Regions from separate parts of the Streptomyces sp. NPDC096205 genome, predicted to be linked through region 1. Evidence: riboswitches for the same ligand, from Rfam matches in the RefSeq annotation. Region 1 holds a riboswitch; each other region holds the start of a gene.
The links. Region 1 has a riboswitch for cyclic di-AMP ahead of ACIQ6Y_RS02715 (peptidoglycan DD-metalloendopeptidase family protein). Riboswitches for the same ligand answer to the same signal wherever they lie in the genome.
Positions count from the first base shown of each region.

Region 2: linked by a shared signal. The riboswitch ahead of ACIQ6Y_RS24400 (transglycosylase family protein) and the one ahead of ACIQ6Y_RS02715 (peptidoglycan DD-metalloendopeptidase family protein) in region 1 are both predicted to bind cyclic di-AMP.
Region 3: linked by a shared signal. The riboswitch ahead of ACIQ6Y_RS29975 (NlpC/P60 family protein) and the one ahead of ACIQ6Y_RS02715 (peptidoglycan DD-metalloendopeptidase family protein) in region 1 are both predicted to bind cyclic di-AMP.
Region 4: linked by a shared signal. The riboswitch ahead of ACIQ6Y_RS30875 (transglycosylase SLT domain-containing protein) and the one ahead of ACIQ6Y_RS02715 (peptidoglycan DD-metalloendopeptidase family protein) in region 1 are both predicted to bind cyclic di-AMP.

Region 1 is NZ_JBIWFS010000001.1:594,608-596,799, forward strand. Features, by position in the region: gene ACIQ6Y_RS02715 (peptidoglycan DD-metalloendopeptidase family protein) at 1-938, opposite strand, end outside; cyclic di-AMP (ydaO/yuaA leader) riboswitch at 944-1,102, opposite strand; gene ACIQ6Y_RS02720 (tyrosine-protein phosphatase) at 1,542-2,192, shown strand, end outside.
Region 2 is NZ_JBIWFS010000006.1:492,631-494,822, reverse strand. Features, by position in the region: gene ACIQ6Y_RS24400 (transglycosylase family protein) at 183-875, opposite strand; cyclic di-AMP (ydaO/yuaA leader) riboswitch at 879-1,057, opposite strand; gene ACIQ6Y_RS24395 (transglycosylase family protein) at 1,242-2,192, opposite strand, start outside.
Region 3 is NZ_JBIWFS010000009.1:100,920-103,111, reverse strand. Features, by position in the region: gene ACIQ6Y_RS29975 (NlpC/P60 family protein) at 1-1,147, opposite strand, end outside; cyclic di-AMP (ydaO/yuaA leader) riboswitch at 1,155-1,319, opposite strand; gene pcrA (DNA helicase PcrA) at 1,550-2,192, shown strand, end outside.
Region 4 is NZ_JBIWFS010000009.1:281,512-283,703, forward strand. Features, by position in the region: gene ACIQ6Y_RS30870 (CocE/NonD family hydrolase) at 1-733, shown strand, start outside; cyclic di-AMP (ydaO/yuaA leader) riboswitch at 1,003-1,183, shown strand; gene ACIQ6Y_RS30875 (transglycosylase SLT domain-containing protein) at 1,189-1,659, shown strand; gene ACIQ6Y_RS30880 (HAD family hydrolase) at 1,675-2,192, opposite strand, start outside.

The sequences.
Region 1 (2,192 bases):
CCGATGGCGACGCCGTGCGAGCGGAGGTAGGCGACCGGGTCGACGTCGGAGCCGTAGTCCGGGGTGGTGCGGATCTCGAAGTGCAGGTGCGGGCCGGTCACATTGCCGGTCGCGCCGGAGAGGCCGACCTGCTGCCCGGCGGTCACCGTCTGGCCGGCCGAGACGGACAGCGCGGACAGGTGGGCGTACTGGGCGTAGTAGCCGTCGGCGAGCTTGACGACGACCTGGTTGCCGTACGCGCCGCCCCAGCCCGCGGAGACCACGGTGCCCGCGCCGACGGCCTTGAGCGAGGTGCCGGTCGGGACGACGAAGTCGGCGCCGGTGTGGTAGCCGCTGGACCACATGCTGCCCGCCACGCGGTAGCCGGTGCCGACGGTGGCTCCGCTCACGGGGGCGGTGTAGCCGTTCGCCGCGGTGGTGTCCGCCTGGGTGGCGGCCGGCTCGGAGGCCTTCGAGGAGTCAGCGGTCTCGGAGGACTGCGTGGCCGGCTTCGGCGCCTCGGACTTCTGCGGGGCGGCGGACTTCTTCGCGGCGGACTCGGAGGACTGCGTGGCCGCGGCCTTCTTGCCGAGCGACAGCTTCAGGCCCGGGTGGATCAGCGACGGGTCGCTGCCGACGACCTCACGGTTGTCCTGGTACAGCTTCTGCCAGCCACCGCTGACGTGCTGCTCCTGGGCGATCTTCGAGAGATAGTCGCCGACCTTCACGGAATACGTGCGCGGCGTCGCGGCCTTCTTCTCGGCGGCCTTGATGGCGGTCTTCTGGACCGTCGCGGCCGAGCTGACGGCCTTCTCGGGGACGGACTGTCCGGTCGCGGCATTCGCACCGGTGGCCGCGAGAAGCGGCAGGGCGAGTGCGGCGCCACCGGTACCGGCGACGGCGATGGAACGGGTCAGGCGCTGGGCCTTGGGACGGCGGTGCTTACCCTTCGCGGGCATGGGCGTTTTCCTCTCCGGCGCCTGCGAGGTGAGCTGTCGGGTGCGGACTGGAGATGTCCGGCCGCGCCGGGCGCGGCTTAACCCCGAGCCTGTTTCCGGAGACCGGAACAGGCGGATGTACCTGTGGGTCCCCCGCTCCTGCCGTACACGGGTGGGTTTGCGCGGGCTCCGGTCGGCGGCAGGATTAGGCGTCCGTCCGGATCGGTGGCGAACGTAAGCGACCAAGACGCAAAGGGACAAGCAAGAGGTTCCACCCGAAGGCCTTCTTCTTGATCCCTTTCGGGAATTCCCGGTCACCCTCCGTGCATTTCGGCCGTTCCGCATTCGCCAAATGCCCTTGAAAAACGCATTGATTACGTGAGCATGACGGGCGACGCACGGTCACGGCTATGACGCTGCTCACGTGACGCTGCTCCACGTTCCTTTATTCCAGAGCGAGTTGGAAGGAAGGCGCTAATTCGGACAGAAAGCCCAGATGCGACGCAGACGGAGAAGCGGCACATACATATCCCAGGGAAGCCGTGTCGTAGGGTCAGTCGTATGGTCATGGACGTGCCCGTCGGTCGAGCCGCGCCGGCGGGACCCGACCGGAGGGAGCCCCACGTGACGCAGCAGGTCCCGTCGACCGAGCCGGAGCTGGCCGGAGTCCGCAATTTCCGTGACGTGGGCGGACTGCCGACCGTCGACGGACGCCGGGTGCGCCAGGGCGTGCTCTTCCGCAGCGGCCACCTCGCGCACGCGACCGCCGAGGACGCGGCCTTTCTCACGACCCTGGGCCTGCACACGATCTTCGACTTCCGCAACGCGGCGGACCAGAAGCTGGAGGGCCCGGACGTGGAGCTGCCGGGCGTGCGCAACGTCAACCTTCCGCTGAGCGACCCGGCCGACGGCGCCGAGTTCTGGAAGATGGTCCGCGAGGGCGACCTGGACCAGCTGCGCGCGATCCTCGCCGACGGCAAGGCGGCGAACCGGATGATCACCTCGTACCGGATCATGGTCAAGGAGCGCACCGCCGAGCACTCCCAGGTGCTGCACGCCCTCGCCGAGGACAGCGTCCCCGCCCTGATGCACTGCGCCGCGGGCAAGGACCGCGCCGGCCTGTCGATCGCCGTGACCCTGCTGGCCCTGGGCGTCGAGCGCGACGCCATCCTCACCGACTACCTGGAGTCGAACGCCAAGCACCGCCGCTACAAGGTGCGCCGCAACGGCGACGCCTCCGCCTACTCGCCCGAGGTCATGGAGCTGCTCAGCCCG
Region 2 (2,192 bases), on a different contig from region 1:
CGAACGGAACAAACGGGCGGCGGTGAGCTCGTCCGTGCACGGCCGCGCGCTTCATCGCCGTACGGGCCCCGCCCCGGGCATCCCCGGGCATGACCCCTGGACATGACCCCTGGGCATGACCCCGCCCCGGTGCGTACGGGGGAACACGCACCGGGGCGGGGAGCCGGCGGGGGAAGCGCTGCCTACTTGAGGTGCAGCTGCTGGCCCGGGTAGATGAAGTCGGCGTCGTCGATGATGTCCTTGTTCAGCTGGAACAGCTTCTGCCAGCCGCCCTTGACGTGGTGCTTCTCGGCGATCGAGCTGAGGGTGTCGCCCTTGACGACCTTGTACTCGCCGTCGCCCTTCTCGACCTTCTTGCCGGTCGGGGTGGTGACGGTCTTCTTGGCGGCCGGGCGCTCCTGCGAGCGGGAGGCGCTCTGCTGCTCGGTCTCGCGGGCGGGGGCGGGGGTGCTCTCCTGCGTGGTGGTGCTGCCGGAGTCGGTGGAGCCGCCGCCGGTGTACGCGGCGCTGGACAGGCCCACGCCGCAGACCGGCCAGGCGCCCTTGCCCTGGCCCGCGAGGACCTTCTCGGCGATTTCAATCTGCTGGGACTTGCTGGCCTGGTCGGCCGTGGCGGCGTACTGCGTGCCGCCGTACGCGGCCCAGGTGGAGGCGGAGAACTGCAGACCGCCGTAGTAGCCGTTGCCGGTGTTGATGGACCAGTTGCCGCCGGACTCGCACTGGGCGACGGCGTCCCACTCGGAGGCGGTGGCGGCGGAGGCGTTGCCGGCCGCCATCAGCGGGGCGGCGACGGCGGCGCCGGTCACACCGGCGATGGCGATGGCGCGAGTGGCCTTGGACGGACGACGGTGCTTGCCCTTGCCGGAAAACAGCATGGAGGATCCCCTCACCGACGCCTGCGAGGTGAGCTGTCGGGTTCGGGCCGGTTGAGTTGCCCGGCCGCGGCTCTCACGAGCTGCGGCTTCACCCCAAGCCGGTTCCGGTGTCGAGTTTCCTCAACTGCCGGACCCGGCGCCTACCTTGGGTCCCCCGCTCCTGCCTACGGCGCTTGACGCGACGACTGTTCCCGGGCTGCCACTGGCAGGATTCGGCGTTTGTGGCGGCCGGGGCTCGTGTTGGCGAGCGGTCATGACCGTAGACAGGCGATCGGCGGATTTTCAAAGACGATCAGGGCTTCTGAGACTCATCCCACAGTTTCGCCAAACCGGACATTTAGCGGCGAACCATGACGTGAACTCCCGCTACTTTTCGCCCGGTTCGACCCCTACCGCGAGCGTCTGACCGGGCAGGATGAGGTCCGGGTCGACGCCGACCGTCTGCCGGTTCTCGGCATACAGCTCCGACCATCCGCCCTGGAGGCCAAGGGAGTCGGCGATGCCCCACAGGCTGTCGCCGGCCCGCACGGTGTACTCGCCGTCGGCGGCGTCCCGCACGGCCGCACCGCTGCGCGAGGCGTGACGCCCCGTGGAGTCGCCCGTACGACCGTCCGCCACGCCCTCCTCGACGCCCTCGTCGGCGCTGTCGCCGCGGTGGCGGCCGGTGGCGGTCTCGTCCGAAGAGGTACCACTCTGGCCGGACTTGTCCGAGTCGCCCTGTGCGTCGCCCGTGGCGGAGCTGTCGGGCGCCAGTGCGGTGGCGTCGGGGTCTTCGCTCGGGTCGGCGTCCGAATCGGGCGAAGGGTCCGTCTTGGTCGTATTGCCCTGGTCGTCCTGGGCGGTCCGGCCGCTCGCGTCGCTGTCGGCGCTCTCGCCGTCGGCCTCGGTCGACGAGTCGTCGGACGACGAGGCCGACTCGGACGGAGAGGGGAGCAGACGAGAGGAGTCGGACGAACCAGATGTGTCGGACGTGTCGGACGAATCGGGGGTGTCGATCAGGCCGCCCAGACCCGAGGAGGTGTCGTCGGAGACGCCGGTGTCGACGTCGGCCGGCGCGGAGTCCTCACCGAGGCCCGAGAGCGGGCCGCAGGTCGGCCACGCCGTGACGCCCTGGTCCGCGAGGACGCGCTCGGCGACGGCTATCTGCTGCTGGCGGCTGGCCTGCTCGGGGCTCGGGGCGTAGTCCAGGCCGCCGTAGGTCTCCCAGTCGGTCTGGGTCAGCCTCAGGCCGCCGAAGTGGCCGTAGCCGTCGTTCGCGCTCCAGGCACCGTCCGTCTCGCACTCCGCGACCCGGTCCCAGGTGGTGCCGTCCGCCGC
Region 3 (2,192 bases), on a different contig from region 1:
GGACGTACGCGCCCGGCTTCGGGGCGTGGATCATCATGCCGTTGCCGATGTAGATGCCGACATGGGTGACATCGGCGTAGAAGAAGACGAGGTCACCGGGCTGGGCGTCCGACAACGGCACCGTCGTGCCGGCGTTGACCTGGTCGTACGTGACGCGCGGGATGTCCACGCCCGCGGCCTTCCAGGCGGCCTGGGTGAGACCGGAGCAGTCGTAGGAGTCGGGGCCGGTCGCGCCCCAGACGTACGGCTTGCCGATCTGGGCGCGGGCGAAGGCGAGCGCCTTCTCGGCCTTGGCGGCGTAGGTGGAGTCGGTGGTCGGGGAGGTCGGGGTCGTCGAGGTGTCAGAGGTGCCGGCGCCGCCGGTCGAGGTGGACGAGTCGCCGCTCGCGGCCTCCTCCTGCGCCGCCGCCTCGGCCGCCTTGCGCTGCCGCTCCTCCTCCGCGGCCTGCTGCGCGGCGAGCTCGGCGGCCTTGCGGGCGGCCTCCTCGCGCTTGCGTTCCTCGATCGCCGCGAGCCGGGCCTTCTCCTCGGCGGTCAGCTGCGACAGCAGCACGCGCGCGGTGGAGAGCTTCTTCTGGACGGTGGCCTTGGCCGTCCTCAGCTCGGTCTGCGAGTCGGTGAGCGTCGACAGGCTCTCGGTGGCCTCGCGGCGCTTCTCCATGGTCGCGGACTGCTGGGTGATGTAGTCGTCGACCGCGTCCTTCTGACGGCCGGTGAGCCGGTCCATCAGCTGGGTCTGGTCGAAGTAGTCCTGCGGTGTGTCCGCGAGCAGGAGGGTCGCCGTGTCGGGCGCGGACGCGCCGGTGCGGTACTGGGCCGCGGCGAAGGAGCCGAGCTGCTCGCGCGCCTCGTTCAGCTGCTCGGTGCGCTTCGCCACGTCGTCGAGGAGGGAGTCCACGCGCTTGCGCTGCTTGGTGGTCCGCTCCTTGGCGGCGTTGTACTTCTCGGTCGCCGTCTCCGCCTGCCGGTAGAGATCGTCGACCTTCTTCTCGACCTCCTCCAGGCTCGGCCGGTCGTCGTCCGAGGGGCTGGCGTTGGCCGTCTGCGACAGCAGGGCCACGGAGGTGAGGGCCGCGGTGGCCAGGGCGGGGGTCCGTATGCCTGCGACGCGCGTCCCGGTGGTGCGCGGCTTGCGGTGCGACGCCAAGGGTGGCGACTCCTTCCATCTGCCGCCTACCGGGTTAGCTGTCGGGTTCGGGCGTGTTCGGAAGGTGTGCCCTACGGCGCTCCCCGCGAGGGAGTGGGCCGATTCACCCCAGGTTCGGTGGGTCCCCGGCTCCGGTGCCGTGCGGGCGCACCGGACTCGGCGGAGGCCGCGCGGCCCGGCGACGTTCGCCGGTGGGGGTCGTACGGCCTGCCCGGCACCGTAGCCAACTCGTGTGGCCCCTGTGAAGGTTGACGGGTGATATGCCCGATACATTTTCGTGACCTTGGCGTGAGCGGGACAGAACTGCCGCAGGCCGTGCCCGCAGGGTCACGCAGGGTGGCGTCGGCGGAGTTCTCGAGACGGCGACCGGTTGTCAGTGGCGACCCCTAGACTCGGAGAGCGATGAGCAGCCTCTTTGACGACAGCTTCCTGGCGGACCTCCAGAGCCCTCGCGGGCACGAGGAGGAGCACCCGCCGCCGCCCGAGGACGATCACGCTCCGGAGCCGCTTCCGGACGATCTGTTCGGCGGGAAGTTCGACGTGCCCCCGGACCGGGACGCCTACTACCGCGACGGCGCCCCGCGCCCGGCCCTGGACGCAGCAGCGCTGCTGGAGGGGCTGAACGAGAACCAGCGCGCCGCCGTCGTCCACTCCGGCACGCCCCTGCTCATCGTGGCCGGCGCCGGCTCCGGCAAGACCCGTGTGCTCACCCACCGCATCGCCCACCTGCTCGCCGAGCGGAACGTGCACCCGGGCCAGATCCTCGCGATCACCTTCACCAACAAGGCCGCGGGCGAGATGAAGGAGCGCGTCGAGCAGCTCGTCGGCCCGCGCGCGAACGCGATGTGGGTCATGACCTTCCACAGCGCGTGCGTGCGCATCCTGCGCCGCGAGTCCAAGAAGCTCGGCTTCACCTCCTCCTTCTCGATCTACGACGCCGCCGACTCCAAGCGCCTGATGGCCCTGGTCTGCCGTGACCTGGACCTGGACCCCAAGCGCTTCCCGCCCAAGTCCTTCAGCGCCAAGATCAGCAACCTGAAGAACG
Region 4 (2,192 bases), on a different contig from region 1:
GCTGCGGCTGAGCTGCGCGACGCCGCGCGGGCAGGTGGCCGCCCGGCTGTGCGACGTGGCCCCGGACGGGTCCTCGACGCTGGTCACGCGCGGGATGCTCGACCTCGCGGCCGAGGGGTCGTCGCAGACGGCGGACTTCTCGCTGAGCGCCGTCGGGTACGCCTTTCCGGCCGGGCATCGCATCCGGCTCGCCGTCTCCTCGGCGTACTGGCCGTGGGTGTGGCCCGAGCCGGAGTCGGCGGCCGGTTTCACGCTGGACCCGGCGGGCAGCACGCTGGAGCTGCCGGTGCGCTCGCGCCGGGCGGGCGCGGAGGTCGCCTTCGAGGAGCCCGAGCAGGCCGGGCCGCTGGGGGTGAGCCTGCCGGCCACCTTGGACGAGCCGCGGCCGGAGCGGGTGGTGGTGCGCGAGGTCGCCGAGGGCGTGTGGCGTCTGGAGGTCCTTCCGGTTCGGGGCGGCACGCGCGCGTACCCGGACGGTCTCGAGCTCACCGAGGAGGCGCTGGAGACGTACACGATCCGCGCCGACGACCCGCTGTCGGCCCGCGCCCGCACGGAGTGGTCGATCGGGCTGCACCGGCCCGAGCTGCCCTGGGCCGCCACCGTCCGCACCCGCTCGGAGATCGGCTGTGACGCGGAGCACTTCGTCACCTCCGACGAGGTGGTGTGCACGGAGGGCGGCGAGGTCGTGTTCCACCGCACCTGGGAGAGGCGCATTCCACGGACCGCCGATTGAGGGCGAGTTGGGGGTGATGCCCCAATTGCCGCTCTTGTGACTGCCGGTGAGATGGCTCACTGCGGGGCCGGGTGTGCGGTGATCGACTCTCACGGCACGCGCCAGGCCCCGCCGCTTGGTTGAGCGGAAATCGCCATAAAGGATCAAGTGCCGCAAACGCACTGATCATGCCCGACCGGTGCTTTGTGTGAATCCGGTACTTGTTTCGCCCATGTGCTCTCGCATACGTTCCCGGCCTGCCGGGCGGAACGCCGAATCCTGCCGCCGCCCATTGGCATCCACCGACCACGCAGCGGCAGGAGCGGGGGACCCAGGTAAGTCGCCGTACCGGACGTCGTACCAGCTACGACACCCGGCACGGCTTGGGGTCAAGCCATGCCTCTTCGGGCCTGGCCGGGCACCTTTCCGCCCGAACCCGACAGCTCACCTCGCAGGCGCCGGAGAGGACGTTCCCCATGCCTGCGCACACGCATGCAAACCGCCGCCCCCGTCTCGTCCGTGCCCTCACCGCCGCCGGTGTGGCCGCCGCCGCGCTCGCCCTGCCGTTCGCCGGCGCGACCGGCGCCTCGGCCGCCCCCACGGCCACGACGTCGGCGACCATCTACCCGAACACCCTCGACGGCTGGATCCGCCAGTCGCTCGACGTCATGGCCCAGAACGGCATCCCGGGCAGCTACGACGGCATCTACCGCAACATCATGCGCGAGTCGTCGGGCAACCCGCTCGCCATCAACAACTGGGACTCCAACGCGCTCGCGGGCACCCCGTCCAAGGGCCTGCTCCAGGTCATCGACCCCACCTTCGCGGCGTACCACGTGCCCGGCACCGCCTTCGACCCGTACGACCCGGTCGCGAACATCACCGCCGCCTGCAACTACGCGGCGGCCCGCTACGGCTCGATCGACAACGTCTTCGGCGCGTACTGACCGCCTCCCGGCCCCTCAGCCGTAGAGCCGTTCGAGGACGACGGCGATGCCGTCGTCCTCGTTCGAGCAGGTGATCTCGTCGGCCACCGCCTTCAGTTCCGGGTGCGCGTTGGCCATGGCCACGCCGTGCGCGGCCCAGTCGAACATCGGGATGTCGTTGGGCATGTCACCGAAGGCGAGGGTGTCCGCGGGTGTCAGGCCGAGCCGGCGGGCCGCCAGCGCCAGGCCCGTCGCCTTGGTGACGCCGCACGGCTGCAGCTCCACCGTCCCGGGCCCCGACATGGTGACCGTGGCCAGCGAACCCACCACCGCCCGCGCCACTGCCGCCAACTCGTCGTCGTTCAGGTCCGGATGGCGCAGCAGCACCTTGCTGATCGGCTCGCACCACAGGTCGTCGCGGCGGCGCACACGCACCGCGGGCAGGGTCGGGTGCGGCATCGTGTAGCCGGGCTCGATGAGGGTGAGCCCGTCGACGCCGTCCTGGTCCACGGCCGCGTACACCTGCCCCACCTCGGCCTCGATCTTGCCGAGCG